One region of the Streptomyces sp. NPDC001194 genome, then DNA from elsewhere that is predicted to be linked to it. Evidence: riboswitches for the same ligand, from Rfam matches in the RefSeq annotation. Region 1 holds a riboswitch; the other holds the start of a gene.

Region 1 (7,629 bases):
AGCGGGACGGCAAGGCCGTCGAGCGGGGCGTCGCGTACCTGGTGGAGACCCAGCGCGGGGACGGCTCCTGGGACGAGCCGTACTTCACCGGCACCGGCTTCCCGTGGGACTTCTCCATCAACTACCACCTGTACCGGCAGGTCTTCCCGCTCACCGCGCTCGGCCGCTATCTGTACGGGGAACCCTTCGCGCCCGGGAGGTCCTGATGGCCGCGGCGAACCGGGCCGAGGGCCCCGGACCGTACGAGCCGCCGGCGCGGGCCGAGCCACCCGCGCAGGCCGGGCCGCCCGCACCGCTGCTGGTCGCCTGCGCGCTGCGCATCGAGCAGGCCGCCCTGCGCAGCGGAGGCGGCCGCGGCGCCGCCCGCCCCGAACCGGGCTACGCCGTGCTGCGTACGGGCATGGGCCCGCGCGCCGCCGAGCGGGCGGTCGGCCGGGCGCTCGCCGAGCCGGGGCTGCGCAGGGCCCCCGTCCTCGCCACCGGGTTCTGCGCCGGGCTGGTCCCCGGCATGAGCCCCGGCGACCTCGTCGTCGCCGAGGAGACCCGGGACCCGCGGGGTACCGTCACGTGCGCCGGCACCGCCCTGCTCGCCGAGGCGCTGGCCCGGGCCGCTCCGGGCCGGACCGTGCACACCGGAGCACTGACCGGATCCGACCACGTCGTCCGCGGCCAGGAACGCGCCGAGCTGCGCGCCACCGGCGCCATCGCGGTCGACATGGAGTCCGCGGCCACCCTGTGGACGGCCACCGGGGCCGCCGACGATGGCTGGAACCGTCCGGTTGCGGCCGTACGGGTGATCGTGGACGCTCCGGAGCATGAGCTCGTCCGCATCGGCACGCTCCGCGGTGGAATATCGGCCTTCCGCGTATTGCGTGCCGTACTGCCCGCGTTTTATGACTGGCACCGTTCTTTGCTGCTCCCCAGGAGGTGAGCCAGATGGCCATGCCACTGCGACAGTCCATCAGGGTCGGGACGTATCTTCTCGAACAGAAGCTCCGCAAGCGTGAGAAGTTCCCGCTGATCGTCGAGCTGGAACCGCTCTACGCCTGCAATCTGGCGTGCGAGGGGTGCGGGAAGATCCAGCACCCGGCGGGCGTGCTCAAGCAGCGCATGCCGGTGGCCCAGGCGGTCGGTGCCGTCCTGGAGTCCGGCGCGCCGATGGTGTCCATCGCGGGCGGCGAGCCCCTGATGCACCCGCAGATCCACGAGATCGTCCGGCAGTTGGTGGCCAAGCGGAAGTACGTGTTCCTGTGCACCAACGCGATGCTGCTGCGCAAGAAGATCGAGAAGTTCACCCCGTCCCCGTACTTCGCCTTCGCGGTGCACATCGACGGGCTGCGCGAACGCCACGACGAGTCGGTGGCCAAGGAGGGCGTCTTCGACGAGGCGGTCGCCGCCATCAAGGAGGCGAAGAAGCGCGGGTTCCGGGTCACCACCAACTCCACCTTCTTCAACACCGACACCCCGCAGACGATCATCGAGGTGCTCAACTACCTCAATGACGACCTCAAGGTCGACGAAATGATGATCTCGCCCGCCTACGCCTACGAAAAGGCCCCCGACCAGGAACACTTCCTGGGGGTCGAGCAGACCCGGGAGCTCTTCAAGAAGGCCTTCGCGGGCGGAAACCGCAGGCGCTGGCGGCTCAACCACTCCCCGCTGTTCCTCGACTTCCTGGAGGGCAAGGCGGATTTCGCCTGCACCGCCTGGGCCATTCCGAATTACTCCCTCTTCGGCTGGCAGCGCCCCTGCTATCTGATGAGCGACGGCTACGTGCCGACGTACCGGGAGCTGATCGAGGAGACCGACTGGAGCAAGTACGGCCGCGGGAAGGACCCGCGCTGCGCGAATTGCATGGCGCACTGCGGCTACGAGCCCACCGCCGTCCTCGCCACGATGGGCTCCCTCAAGGAATCCCTGCGCGCCGCCCGCGAGACGGTCACGGGGAACCGGGAGAAGCAGTGACCGGCTTCGACCTCCGCGCCCTGCTGGACGAGCGGGGCGGGGAACGGTACGAGCTCCACACGCGCCACCTCAACCACCAGCTGCCCCGGATGCTGCACACGATCGGCTTCGACAAGGTCTACGTACGGGCCGAGGGCGCGCACTTCTGGGACGCCGAGGGCAACGACTACCTGGACATGCTGGCCGGGTTCGGGGTCATGGGGCTGGGCCGCCACCACCCGGTCGTCCGCCGGGCGCTGCACGACGTACTGGACGCGCAGCTCGCCGACCTGACCCGCTTCGACTGCCAGCCGCTGCCCGGGCTGCTGGCGGAGAAGCTGCTCTCGTACAGCCCGCACCTGGACCGGGTCTTCTTCGGCAACAGCGGCACCGAGGCGGTGGAGACGGCCCTGAAGTTCGCTCGCTACGCCACGGGGCGGCCGAGGGTCCTCTACTGCGACCACGCCTTCCACGGCCTGACGACGGGCTCGCTGTCGGTCAACGGGGAGGGCGGGTTCCGGGACGGGTTCGCGCCGCTGCTGCCCGACACGAAGATCGCCCTCGGGGACCTCGCGGCCCTGGAGCGGGAACTGAAACGGGGCGACGTCGCCGCCTTCGTCGTGGAGCCGATCCAGGGCAAGGGGGTGCTCGCGGCCCCGCCGGGATTCCTGCGGGCGGCGCAGGAGCTGCTGCACCGCCACAAGGCCCTGCTGATCGCGGACGAGGTGCAGACGGGCCTCGGCCGGACCGGTGACTTCTACGCGTACCAGCACGAGACGGGCGTGGAGCCGGACCTGGTGTGCGTGGCCAAGGCCCTTTCGGGCGGTTACGTACCGGTGGGTGCGACCCTGGGCAAGGACTGGATCTTCAAGAAGGTCTACTCGTCGATGGACCGGGTGCTCGTGCACTCCGCCAGCTTCGGCTCCAACGCGCAGGCGATGGCGGCCGGGCTGGCGGTGCTCTCCGTCATGGAGGACGAGTCGGTGGTCGCGAACGCGCGCGCCATGGGCGACCTGCTGCGCGGGCGGCTCGCGGCGCTCGTGGACGAGTACGAGCTGCTCCACGAGGTGCGCGGGCGCGGCCTGATGATCGGCATCGAGTTCGGGCGGCCGTCCTCGCTCGGGCTGCGCAGCCGGTGGACCATGCTCCAGGCGGCCCGCAAGGGGCTCTTCGCGCAGATGGTCGTGGTGCCGCTGCTGCAGAAGCACCGGATCCTGACGCAGGTGTCGGGCGACCACCTGGAGGTCATCAAGCTCATCCCGCCGCTGATCGTGGACGAAGGGGACGTCGACCGGTTCGTCGCGGCCTTCCGCGAGGTCATGGACGAGGCGCACGGCGGGGGCGCCCTGATGTGGGACTTCGGCAGGACCCTGGTGAAGCAGGCCGTCGGCGGAGGCTGACGGCCCGCTTCCCGTCGGGGGCCGGCTCAGTCGAGCAGCCGGTCCCGCAGCCGGCCGAGGGTCTCGGGCGTGAGTCCGAGGCCCTCGGCGAGGTACCGGTCGACCCCGCCCCAGTGTCCGTCGATGGCGTCGAAGGCGGCCGCCAGGTACTCGGCGCGGGCGTCGAACAGCGGCGAGAGCAGCTCCATCACCTCGGGGGAGCGGGCCTCGGGCGCATCGCTGCCGCGGCGCACGCGGTAGCGGCGGTGCGGGGCGTTGGACTCCAGGTAGTCCGCCACGATCGCCTCCCGCCCGACGCCCAGCGCGAGCAGGGTGACGGCGATCGACAGGCCGGCCCGGTCCTTGCCGGCCGCGCAGTGCATGAGCGCCGGAACGCTGTCCTCGGCGAGGGCGCGCAGGACCCGGCCGTGCTCGGCGGTGCGCTCCTCGATCATCGTGCGGTACGAGTTGGCCATCCGGGCGGCGGCTTTTCCGTCGCCGAGGAGCCCGCGGAGCTGCTCGACGTCGCCGTCGCGGACCATCTTCCAGAATTCCCTCCCGTCGGCCGGATCCGACAGCGGGATGTTGACGTTCCGAACGCCGGGGAGCTCGACGTCGGCCCCCTCCAAAGCGTGGTCGGCGTTGTTGCGGAAATCGAAGATGGTGTGCAGGCCGAGCGACTCGAGGAACTCTGCATCGGTTTCGGTGGCATGTGCCAGATGTCCGCTACGGAACAGTTTTCCCGGCTTGACCCTCCGCCCGTCGGCGGTCGGGAGGCCGCCCACGTCACGGAAGTTGCGCACTCCCGAGAGCTCGGGCTCCGGTACGGGCTCCGTCCGCGGGGGCCGGGGTATCTGCTGGGTCACGGGAACTCCTCCGCATCGTCGTGGTGTGCCCGAATTACACTACTTGGGGCCAACTTGCCATAACCGGAGGCGAGATCGGGCGGGGCCCCGTGAGCCAGATCATACGGTGACCGTGAGTGCCTGATCGTCAAAGCCGAATGGCCCGGCCGGAGGGGTTGTTGGCGCGGCGGAATGGACGGAGGGTGACCGGAATTCCGGCGGATTCCCGGTTCTGTGAATCCGTCAGGAAATTCGTGGCTTGTTCGGTGTGGCTCAACTCGATTACCTTCGCGATCGATCCGGATGGACCGCCGAATCCTGCCGCCGTCCGGAAACCGCACCCGACTATTCACGCGCGCGGCAGGAGCGGGGGAACCAGGTAGGCCGCTGTTCCCGATCATTCGCATCGGAACAGCTCGGGGTGAAGCCGTTCATGTTCTGTTCACGGACGGCCGGACATCTCCAGTCCGAACCCGACAGCTCACCTCGCAGGCGACGGAGAGGAATTCGCCATGCCTGCAAAGGGTAAGCACCGACGTCCCAAGTCCCGTTCCGTGGCGCGCGGCTTCGCCGTCGCGGGCACCGGCGGTGCGGCCCTCGCGCTGCCGCTGCTGGGTGCCGCCGGCGCCCAGGCGGCCGGAGCCCCGGCCGGCGCACCCGCGGCCGCACCCGTGCAGGCGCCGCAGCTTCCGGCGGCGCCGCAGGCCGCGCCGGCCGCCGTCGCGCAGGGCTCGCCCGCCACTTCGGCCGTCTACACCGTCGTGCCGGGGGACTACCTCTCCAAGATCGCCCAGGACCGCCACCTCTCGGGCGGCTGGCAGCAGCTGTACGCCGACAACCGCGAGGCCGTCGGCGCCGACCCCTCCCTGATCCACCCCGGGCTGAAGCTGACCCTCGACGCGAAGGGCGCGGCGGCCCCGGCTCCCGCGCAGAAGGCGGCCCCGGCCCCGGCGAAGAAGTCCTCGGCCGCGGACCCGGCCGCAGGATCGGCCTCGAAGGGGAAGGGCTCCGCGGACGCCGCGGCGGCCCCCGCCCCCGCCGCCGCTCCCGCCAAGAAGAGCACCGCCGCCAAGTCCGCCGCCGCGGTGAGCGCCGCGGGCTTCGTCGCCCCCGTCGGCGGTGGCGGCATCTCCACCCAGTACAAGACCCCCGGCGCCATGTGGTCCAGCGGCTACCACACCGGTGTCGACTTCATCGCGAGCTCCGGCACCACCGTCCGCGCCGTCGGCGCGGGCACGGTGGTCTCCGCGGGCTGGGGCGGTGCGTACGGCAACGAGGTCGTCATCCGGCACGCGGACGGCAAGTACTCCCAGTACGGCCACCTGTCCCAGCTCTCCGTCTCGGTCGGCCAGAGCGTCACCGGCGGCCAGACCATCGGCCTCTCCGGTTCCACCGGCAACTCGACCGGCCCGCACCTGCACTTCGAGATCCGCACCGGGCCGTCCTACGGCTCGGACATCGACCCGCTGGCCTACCTCCGCTCGAAGGGCGTGAGCATCTGACGGCTCCCGCCGTCGGAGAGGCGGCCGGACCCGTGAGGCCGGGACCCGAGGGGGGTCCCGGCCTCACGCACTGTTATTCCGTACCGACCAGGTGGTATAGATCACGGGCCGTCAACCCCTGCCTACGGTGGCGTAGGTCACGCACCGGGGTGAAGGATGTGTTCTCGTGGCAGCGACGACGACGACACTCAAGACCATCGGCTCGTACGCGGCGATCGGGGACAGCTTCACCGAGGGCGTGGGGGACCCGGGACCCGGGGGGACCTTTCTCGGCTGGGCGGACCGGCTGGCCGTACTCCTGGCCGATCAGCGCGAGGAAAACGAGTTCCGGTACGCGAACCTGGCCGTGCGGGGACGCCTCCTCGACCAGATCGTGGCCGAGCAGGTCCCCCGCGCCAAGGAGCTCGCACCGGACCTGGTGAGCTTCTGCGCGGGCGGCAACGACATCATCCGGCCCGGCAGCGACCCGGACGACGCGGCCGAGCGGTTCGAGGCGGCGGTCGCCGACCTCTCCGGGGCCGTCGGCCAGGTCATGATCACCACGGGCTTCGACACCCGGGGCGTCCCGGTCCTCAAGCACCTGCGGGGCAAGATCGCGACGTACAACGCGCACGTGCGCGCCATCGCCGACCGGTACGACTGCCCGGTGCTCGACCTCTGGTCGCTGAAGTCCGTACAGGACCGGCGGGCCTGGGACGACGACCGGCTGCACCTCTCACCGGAGGGGCACACCCGGGTCGCGCTGCGCGCCGCCCAGGTGCTGGGGCTGGAGGTGCCGACCGATCCCGACCAGCCGTGGCCGCCCCAACAGCCGCGCGGCTCGGTGGACGTGACCCGGGACAACATCCAGTGGGCGCGGGAGTACCTGGTGCCGTGGATCGGGCGGCGGCTGCGCGGGGAGTCCTCGGGGGACCACGTGGAGGCGAAGCGTCCGGACCTGCTGCCGCTGTAGCGCGCGGGGGCGGGGCGGGGGAACGGTCCGGCGGGAGTGGGGGCCGTGGTGGGGGCCGGCCGCGAGGGCGCCCCGGAGGCGGCGAGCGGGGCGGTCGTGCAGGCGGCGCGAGAACGGGGGCGCGCGGCGGAATCCTTCGGGGCCGGTGCGCGTTGGCATGGTGGTAGACCGGTATTCCGTACGGCCTCACGACCATCCGCCCCACCCTCCCAGGAGGCGCTTTGACCGGCTCCCGTCCCCTGCGTCCCCGGCTGCGCGCCCTGCGGCCCGAAGCCTTCGGCGCGGATCCGTCCGGCGCCCGCCTGGAGCGGATCCGGCGCTCGCCGAACTTCGCCGACGGCGTCTTCCAGAACCCGGTCGGGGCCCGGACCAGGCCTTCCGGCTCCATGATGGAGTTCGCCAAGATCTACTTCCACAAGGAGCAGCGGACCCGGCGCAACCCCGGCGCGCCGATCCCCGTGTATCCGACGACCCTCGCCGAGCTGGCGAAGCCGCCGGTGAGCGGGTTGCGCCTGACCTGGATGGGGCACTCGGGCGTGCTCGCGGAGATCGACGGGCGGCGGGTGCTGTTCGACCCGGTGTGGGGTGAGCGGTGCTCCCCGTTCCCGTTCGCCGGTCCCAAGCGGCTGCACCCCGCGCCGGTACCGCTGGCCTCGCTGGGGCCGGTCGACGTCGTGGTGATCTCGCACGACCACTACGACCACCTCGACCTGCCGACGATCAAGGAGCTGGCCGGGACGGACACGGTCTTCGCCGTGCCGCTCGGCGTGGGCGCCCACCTCGAGCGCTGGGGCGTGTCACCGGACCGGCTGCGCGAGCTCGACTGGAACGAGGCCACGGAGGTAGCCGGGCTCTCGCTCACCGCGACCCCCGCACGGCACTTCTGCGGTCGGGGCCTGCGCAACCAGCAGAACACCCTGTGGGCCTCGTGGGTGGTCGCGGGTGACGAGCACCGGATCTTCCACAGCGGCGACACCGGGTACTTCCCCGGGTTCGCGGAGATCGGC
Region 2 (7,629 bases), on a different contig from region 1:
CTGCGCTTCTGCTCGTACCCGGCGTCCTTGAACACCTTGATCATCTTGTTGTTGGCGGGCAGCACCTCGGCCGCGAACCTGCGGATGCCCCGCTCGCGGGCGACCGCGCCGATGTGTTCGAGGAGCGCGGAGGCGACCCCGCGGCCCTGGTGGGCGTCCTGGACGAGGAAGGCGACCTCGGCCTCGTCGGCGGGGGCGGAGGCGGGCCGGCCGTCGGGGCCGATCCGGTCGTAGCGGACGGTGCCGATGAACTCCTCGCCGACGGTCGCCGCGAGGCCGACCCGGTCCACGTAGTCGTGGTGGGTGAAGCGGTGCACGTCGCGGGCCGAGAGCCGGGGGTAGGGCGCGAAGAAGCGGTAGTACTTCGACTCGTCGGAGACCTGCTCGTAGAAGCTGACCAGCCGGCCCGCGTCCTCCGTGGTGATCGGCCTGATCCGGGCGGTGCCGCCGTCGCGCAGGACGACGTCCGCTTCCCAGTGGGCCGGGTACGAGGGGTCCGACGCGGTGGTCATGCGGCGATCTTAAGGCCAGGACTGGCCGGATAGCTCCTGCGCGGCGCACGCGGCAAGCATGGGCAAACCAGTGCAAGCTGGGGTAGGTCGAACGGCGGTGGATTCGGGCCGAAGGTCGGTCGGAGCATGAGGGGCGTCGTGAGAGACTGGTCTAGACAACCGTAAGAACCTGAAGGGCATCACCATGGCAGAGCGCCGCGTCAACGTCGGCTGGGCCGAGGGCCTGCACGCTCGTCCCGCCTCGATCTTCGTCCGCGCGACGACCGCTTCCGGCGTCCCGGTGACCATCGCGAAGGCCGACGGGAACCCCGTCAACGCCGCGTCCATGCTCGCGGTGCTGGGCCTGGGTGCGCAGGGCGGCGAGGAGATCATCCTCGCGTCCGACGCCGAGGGCGCCGAGGCGGCGCTGGACCGCCTCGCGAAGCTGGTCGCCGAGGGTCTCGAGGAGCTCCCCGAGACCGTCTGACCCTTCGGGTTCACCCCGGGCACACGAAGAAGCCGCGGCCACCACCGGTATTCCGGTGGCCGCGGCTTCTTCGTTCCCCCGTATTCGGGAATTCAGCGCACACGCGCAGGACGACAGGAAATGCGGCGCCAATTCAGCTGCCGCAGCCCTCGCCCGACGAGCCGCACTCGCTTTTCAAGCCGCCCCCATTTCCCCGGGCCGCTCCCACTCTTTGATACGCGCCTTTTGTTAATGCGGGCCGCTCGACATGTTTACGGCATGTTGCGAAGTCCTCACCCGCAGCCGGTGCGCCCCCGCCGCGCGCTCCGCGTGCACCGCCGTCAGCGCCCGGGCCCGCTCGGCGTCCCCGCGCGCGACCGCGTCCACGATCGCGCCGTGCTCCGCCCAGGAGTCCACGGGCCGGGCCGGCGCCTCCACGGCGTACATCCAGGCGACCTTGTGCCGCATCTGCGTGAGCAGCGCGATCAGCCCGGGGCTGCCGGAGGCCTGGGCGAGGGTCTCGTGGAACCAGCCGCCCAGGGACCGCAGATCCTCCCCCTGGCCCCGCCTGGCCCGCTCCTGGCCCAGCCTGACCAGCCCGCGCAACACCTTGAGGTGGCCCTCGGTGCGCCGCCGGGCCGCGCGGGCCGCCGCCAGCGGCTCCAGCAGCAGCCGCAGCTCCAGGAGGTCGGCCGCCTCCTGCTCGGTGGGCTCGGCGACGCAGGCGCCCGCGTGCCGGCGGGTGGTGACGAAGCCTTCGGACTCCAGGGTCCGCAGCGCCTCGCGGACGGGGACGCGGGAGACTCCGTACCGGCGGGCCAGCAGTTCCTCGGTCAGCCGGGCACCCGGTTCGAAGACCCCGGAGACGATGTCTTCGCGGATTGCCGTGCATACCGCGTGCGCAGGAATACGCAAGTCCGGACCTCCGCCTATTTCCGACTGCCGACGCCATTGCCGCGACCGTATCCCGATCGTACGGGGACTCTATTGCACTACGCGTTAAATTCCGAGCGCGGGCGTGAATAGCGGATGTTTACGGCCAACACGAAGGCCCCGGCTCGGAGAGCCGGGGCCTTCGGTGGAGTGCTGCGGGTCAGACGTTGACGCCGTGCTGGCGCAGGTACGCGACCGGGTCGATGTCCGAGCCGTACTGGGCGCCGGTACGGGCCTCGAAGTGCAGGTGCGGGCCGCTGGAGTTGCCGGTGGAGCCCGACAGGCCGATCTGCTGGCCGGCGGTGACCTGGTCGCCGACGGAGACGCTCAGCGAGGACATGTGGCCGTACTGCGTGTACGTGCCGTCGGCGTGCTTGATGACGACGTTGTTGCCGTACGCGCCGCCCCAGCCGGCCTCGACCACGGTGCCGAGGCCGACCGCGTGCACCGTGGTGCCGGAGGCCGCGTGGAAGTCGATGCCGGTGTGGCTGCCGGAGGACCACATGCCGCCGCCCGCGTGCCACTGGGTGCTGATGTAGGACTCGTCGACGGGGGCGACGAAGGTGTTGAGGCGCTTGCGCTCCTCCTCGCGGGCGGCACGCTCGGCGGCCTCGCGCTCGGCCTTCGCCTTCTCCTCGGCCTTCTGCCGGGCCTCGGCGGCGCGCGCCTTCGCGTCGGCCTCCGCCTTCGCCTTGAGGGCCGCGGCCTCGGCCGCGTGCTCCTGGGCATCGGCCTGGGCCTCGATCTGCCCCGGAAGGTCCTCGGCCGTCACGACGGCGTTCAGGCCGGTGTCCTCCATGGAGGGGGACTTGTCCGACGCGGCGAACGCCGGGCCTGCGAGGGAGCCGACGACACCGGTGGTGGCGAGGGCGGCTATGCCGGCGTAACCGGCGGTCTTGCGGCTCAGACGACTGGAACCACGGTGCTTACCGGCGGCACGACTGCCAAACGCCATGAAGGGGCTGATCCTTTCCTTCCTTCTCGCCTACCGGGTTAGCTGACGGGTTCGGAGCAGGAAGGTCTCCTACGGACCCCCTCTGGCGAGGCGGTCCGATTCACCCCAGGGACGCATGTGGGTCCCCGGCTCCCCAGGCTCGCGCCTGACGGGGACTCGGCGATCGCTGCCCGGTGCCGCGGATGCGGCGGGTACAACTGACGGACAGCACGGCCGACGCTAGGCGGATCATCAGTCAATCGCCAAACACACACGCGTTTTTGTTGCATACGCCACACCCCATACGAGCAACCTCTCCACGAAACAGACAAAAGGGGCTCCGGCGGACAAGCCGCCGGAGCCCCTTGAAATGTCCGTCAGTTGGTGACGACGGTGACCTCACCGATGCCGAGCGCCCGCACCGGCTCCTCGATCTGCGCGGCGTCGCCCACCAGGACCGTGACCAGGCGGTCCACCGGGAAGGCGGCCAGAACGGCCGAAGTCGCCTCCACCGTGCCCGTCTGGGCCAGCTGCGCGTACAACTGCGCCTGGTAGTCGTCCGGGAGCTCCTGCTCGACCTGGTCGGCGAGCGTGCCGGCGACGGCCGCGGCCGTCTCGAACTTCAGCGGGGCCACGCCCACCAAGTTCTGCACCGCCACGTCCCGTTCGGCGTCGGTCAGGCCGCCCTCCGCGAGCGTGCGGAGCACCTTCCAGAGGTCCTCGAGCGCCGGGCCGGTGTTGGGGGTGTCCACCGAACCGCTGATGGCGAGCATCGAGGCGCCCTTGCCGTCGGCCGTGGAGCGCAGCACCTGGCCGAAGGCGCGCACGCCGTACGTGTAGCCCTTCTCCTCGCGCAGCACCTTGTCCAGGCGCGAGGTGAGGGTGCCGCCCAGGCAGTACGTGCCGAGCACCTGCGCCGCCCAGACCCGGTCGTGCCGGTCCGGCCCGATCCGGCCGATGAGCAGCTGCGTCTGGACCGCGCCGGGCCGGTCCACGATGACCACGCGGCCGGTGTCGTCGGCGGTGACCGGCGGGACCGGGAGCGGCTCGGCGAAGTTGCCGGTCCAGGCGCCCAGGGTGTCCCCCAGGACGGCGTCCAGGTCGATGCCGGTCAGGTCGCCGACGACCACCGCGGTGGCGGTGGCGGGCCGTACGTGGGCCTCGTAGAAGGCGCGTACGGCCGCGGAGTCGATCCGGGTGACCGTCTCCTCGGTGCCCTGGCGCGGCCGGGACATCCGCAGGGTGGGCGGGAAGAGCTGCCGGGAGAGCTCCTTGGCGGCCCGGCGCTGCGGGTTGGCCAGCTCGTGCGGGATCTCGTCGAGCCGGTTGCGCACCAGCCGGTCGACCTCGCTGTCGGCGAAGGCCGGGGCGCGCAGCGCCTCGGCCACCAGACCGAGCGCCTTGTGCAGGCGGGAGGCCGGGACCTCCAGCGAGACCCGCAGGCCCGGGTGGTCGGCGTGCGCGTCGAGCGTGGCGCCGCAGCGCTCCAGCTCGGCCGCGAACTCCTCGGCGGAGTGCTTGTCCGTTCCCTCGGACAGCGCGCGGGCCATGATGGTCGCCACGCCGTCCAGGCCCTGGGGCTCGGCGTCCAGCGGGGCGGCGAGGTTCACCTCGACGGCGACGACCTGCTGCCCGGGGCGGTGGCAGCGCAGCACGGTCAGGCCGTTGGGCAGCGATCCGCGCTCGGGGGCCGGGAAGGCCCACGGCCTGGCCTCGCCCGCCTGGGGCCGCGGGTGGAAGGTCATCGTGACGGCTGCGGTGTCGCTCACTGCTCCGCCCCTTCGTTCTCGTCGTTCACGTCGGCCTCGTCCGCTTCCCCGGCTTCCGCCGGGAGCGGCTCGTACACCAGCACCGCGCGGTTGTCGGGGCGCAGTCGGGCCGCGGCCACGGCCTGCACCTCCTCGGCGGTGATGTCGAGGACGCGCCCGACCGCGCTGAGCGCCAGCTGCGGGTCGCCGAACAGCACCGCGAAGCGGCACAGTTCGTCGGCGCGCCCGGCCACCGTGCTCAGCCGGTCCAGCCACTCGCGCTCCAGCTGCGCCTGGGCGCGCTCCATCTCCTCGGCCGTCGGGCCCTCGGCGGCGAACCGCGCGAGCTCCTCGTCGACGGCCGCCTCGATGGCGGGCACCTCGACCCCGCTGGAGGTCTTCACGTCCAGCCAGCCCAGCGAGGGCGCGCCGGCGAGCCGCAGCATGCCGAAGCCGGCCGCGACGGCGCTCTGGTCGCGGCGTACCAGGCGGTTGTGGAGCCTGGAGGACTCGCCGCCGCCCAGGACGGTCAGCGCCACGTCGGCGGCGTCGCACTCGCGGGTGCCGTCGTGCGGGAGCCGGTAGGCGGCCATCAGCGCGCGGGCCGGGACCTCTTCGACGATCTCCTCGCGGAGCTCGCGGCCCATGGTCTCGGGCAGCGTGCCGTCGCGCGGCGGCTGCTTGCCGTCGTGCCCGGGGATGGAGCCGAAGTACTTCTCGACCCAGGCGAGCGTCTGTACCGGGTCGATGGCGCCGACGACCGACAGCACCGCGTTGTTGGGCGCGTAGTACGTGCGGAAGAAGGCGCGGGCGTCCTCCAGGGAGGCCGCGTCCAGGTCGGCCATCGAGCCGATCGGGGTGTGGTGGTACGGGTGGCCCTCCGGGTAGGCGAGGGCGGTCAGCTTCTCGAAGGCCGTGCCGTACGGGACGTTGTCGTACCGCTGGCGGCGCTCGTTCTTGACGACGTCGCGCTGGTTCTCCATGGACTCGTCGTCCAGGGCGGCCAGCAGCGAGCCCATGCGGTCGGCCTCCAGCCAGAGCGCGAGCTCCAGCTGGTGGGCCGGCATGGTCTCGAAGTAGTTGGTGCGCTCGAAGCTGGTGGTGCCGTTGAGCGAGCCGCCGGCCCCCTGGACCAGCTCGAAGTGCCCGTTGCCGGGTACGCTCGCCGAGCCCTGGAACATCAGGTGCTCGAAGAGGTGAGCCAGGCCGGTCCGTCCCTTGACTTCGTGGCGCGAGCCGACGTCGTACCAGAGGCAGACCGCGGCGACCGGGGTCAGGTGATCCTCGGAGAGCACCACGCGCAGGCCGTTGGCCAGCCGGTGCTCGGTCGCTGTCAGGCCGCCGGAGCCGGCCTGGGCTGTGGCCGTGTGACCCATGGGCATGTGGTCCCTTCGATCGCGATGCAGAGTTTTCCGTCAGACCTGCCACTGTATGCAAGCGCGTCGGGCACCGGAGAAGTTCCCGACTCACACTCGCCCACCCCTCCGTCCGGGGGTGACCCCAGGGTCGGAGTCGGCGTTGTCGGCGCCTCGGGCCACAATGGTCCGCGACACCCCCGTCCACGCCGATCAGACCACCCGCCAGACACCAGCACACTTTCTTTCTTGGTTAAGGAGCCGCGCAGCGATGGCCCGCCGCAGCACGAAGACCCCGCCGCCGGAGGATTTCGAGGAGAAGATCCTCGACATCGACGTCGTCGACGAAATGCAGGGCTCCTTCCTCGAGTACGCGTACTCGGTGATCTACTCCCGCGCCCTGCCCGACGCCCGGGACGGCATGAAGCCGGTACACCGGCGCATCGTCTACCAGATGAACGAGATGGGCCTGCGCCCCGACCGCGGTTACGTGAAGTGCGCCCGCGTCGTCGGCGAGGTCATGGGCAAGCTGCACCCGCACGGTGACGCGTCGATCTACGACGCCCTCGTGCGCATGGCCCAGCCCTTCTCGATGCGGCTGCCGCTGGTCGACGGCCACGGCAACTTCGGTTCGCTCGGCAACGACGACCCGCCGGCCGCGATGCGTTACACCGAGTGCAAGATGGCGGACGCCACGTCGCTGATGACGGAGTCGATCGACGAGGACACCGTCGACTTCACCGCCAACTACGACGGCCAGGAACAGGAGCCGGTCGCGCTGCCCGCGGCGTACCCCAACCTGCTGGTCAACGGCGCCTCCGGGATCGCGGTCGGCATGGCCACCAACATGCCCCCGCACAACCTGGGCGAGGTCATCGCGGCCGCCCGCCACCTGATCCGCTACCCGCAGGCGGACCTGGAGGCGCTCATGCGCTTCGTGCCGGGTCCGGACCTGCCCACGGGCGGCCGGATCGTGGGCCTCTCGGGGATCAAGGACGCCTACGAGAACGGTCGCGGCACGTTCAAGATCCGCGCGACGGTCGCCGTGGAGAACGTGACGGCCCGCCGCAAGGGCCTGGTCGTCACGGAACTGCCCTTCACGGTCGGTCCCGAGAAGGTCATCGCGAAGATCAAGGACCTGGTCGGCTCCAAGAAGCTCCAGGGCATCGCGGACGTCAAGGACCTCACCGACCGCTCGCACGGCCTGCGCCTGGTCATCGAGATCAAGAACGGCTTCCACCCGGAGGCCGTCCTGGAGCAGCTGTACAAGCTGACGCCGATGGAGGAGTCCTTCGGCATCAACAACGTCGCGCTGGTCGACGGCCAGCCGCTGACGCTGGGCCTCAAGGAGCTGCTGGAGGTCTACCTCGACCACCGCTTCGAGGTCGTGCGGCGGCGCAGCGAGTTCCGGCGCACCAAGCGACGCGACCGGCTGCACCTGGTCGAGGGCCTGCTGGTGGCCCTGGTCGACATCGACGAGGTCATCCGGATCATCCGGGACAGCGACAACTCGGCGCAGGCGATGGAGCGGCTGATCGAGCGCTTCTCGCTGAGCGAGATCCAGACCCGGTACATCCTGGACACCCCGCTGCGCCGGCTCACCCGCTTCGACCGGATCGAGCTGGAGTCCGAGCGCGACCGGCTGACGGGCGAGATCGACGAGCTGACGGGGATCCTGGAGTCCGACACCGAGCTGCGCAAG

What was found. A riboswitch is a leader RNA that binds a small molecule or an ion and turns the genes downstream of it on or off. The one in region 1 is predicted to bind cyclic di-AMP.
Region 2: another riboswitch for cyclic di-AMP. It lies ahead of ACFY1T_RS29410 (M23 family metallopeptidase); the one in region 1 lies ahead of ACFY1T_RS28305 (peptidoglycan DD-metalloendopeptidase family protein).

Annotation. Positions count from the first base shown of each region.
Region 1 covers NZ_JBIAXU010000018.1:41,794-49,422, reverse strand. The annotation lists gene shc (squalene--hopene cyclase) at 1-206, shown strand, start outside; gene ACFY1T_RS28325 (1-hydroxy-2-methyl-2-butenyl 4-diphosphate reductase) at 206-931, shown strand; gene hpnH (adenosyl-hopene transferase HpnH) at 937-1,965, shown strand; gene ACFY1T_RS28315 (aspartate aminotransferase family protein) at 1,962-3,344, shown strand; gene ACFY1T_RS28310 (tyrosine-protein phosphatase) at 3,371-4,189, opposite strand; cyclic di-AMP (ydaO/yuaA leader) riboswitch at 4,468-4,676, shown strand; gene ACFY1T_RS28305 (peptidoglycan DD-metalloendopeptidase family protein) at 4,681-5,670, shown strand; gene ACFY1T_RS28300 (SGNH/GDSL hydrolase family protein) at 5,837-6,622, shown strand; gene ACFY1T_RS28295 (MBL fold metallo-hydrolase) at 6,844-7,629, shown strand, end outside.
Region 2 covers NZ_JBIAXU010000019.1:126,304-133,932, reverse strand. The annotation lists gene ACFY1T_RS29425 (GNAT family N-acetyltransferase) at 1-512, opposite strand, end outside; gene ACFY1T_RS29420 (HPr family phosphocarrier protein) at 697-978, shown strand; gene ACFY1T_RS29415 (GntR family transcriptional regulator) at 1,207-1,872, opposite strand; gene ACFY1T_RS29410 (M23 family metallopeptidase) at 2,051-2,845, opposite strand; cyclic di-AMP (ydaO/yuaA leader) riboswitch at 2,859-3,017, opposite strand; gene ACFY1T_RS29405 (M16 family metallopeptidase) at 3,202-4,569, opposite strand; gene ACFY1T_RS29400 (M16 family metallopeptidase) at 4,590-5,948, opposite strand; gene ACFY1T_RS29395 (DNA topoisomerase (ATP-hydrolyzing) subunit A) at 6,199-7,629, shown strand, end outside.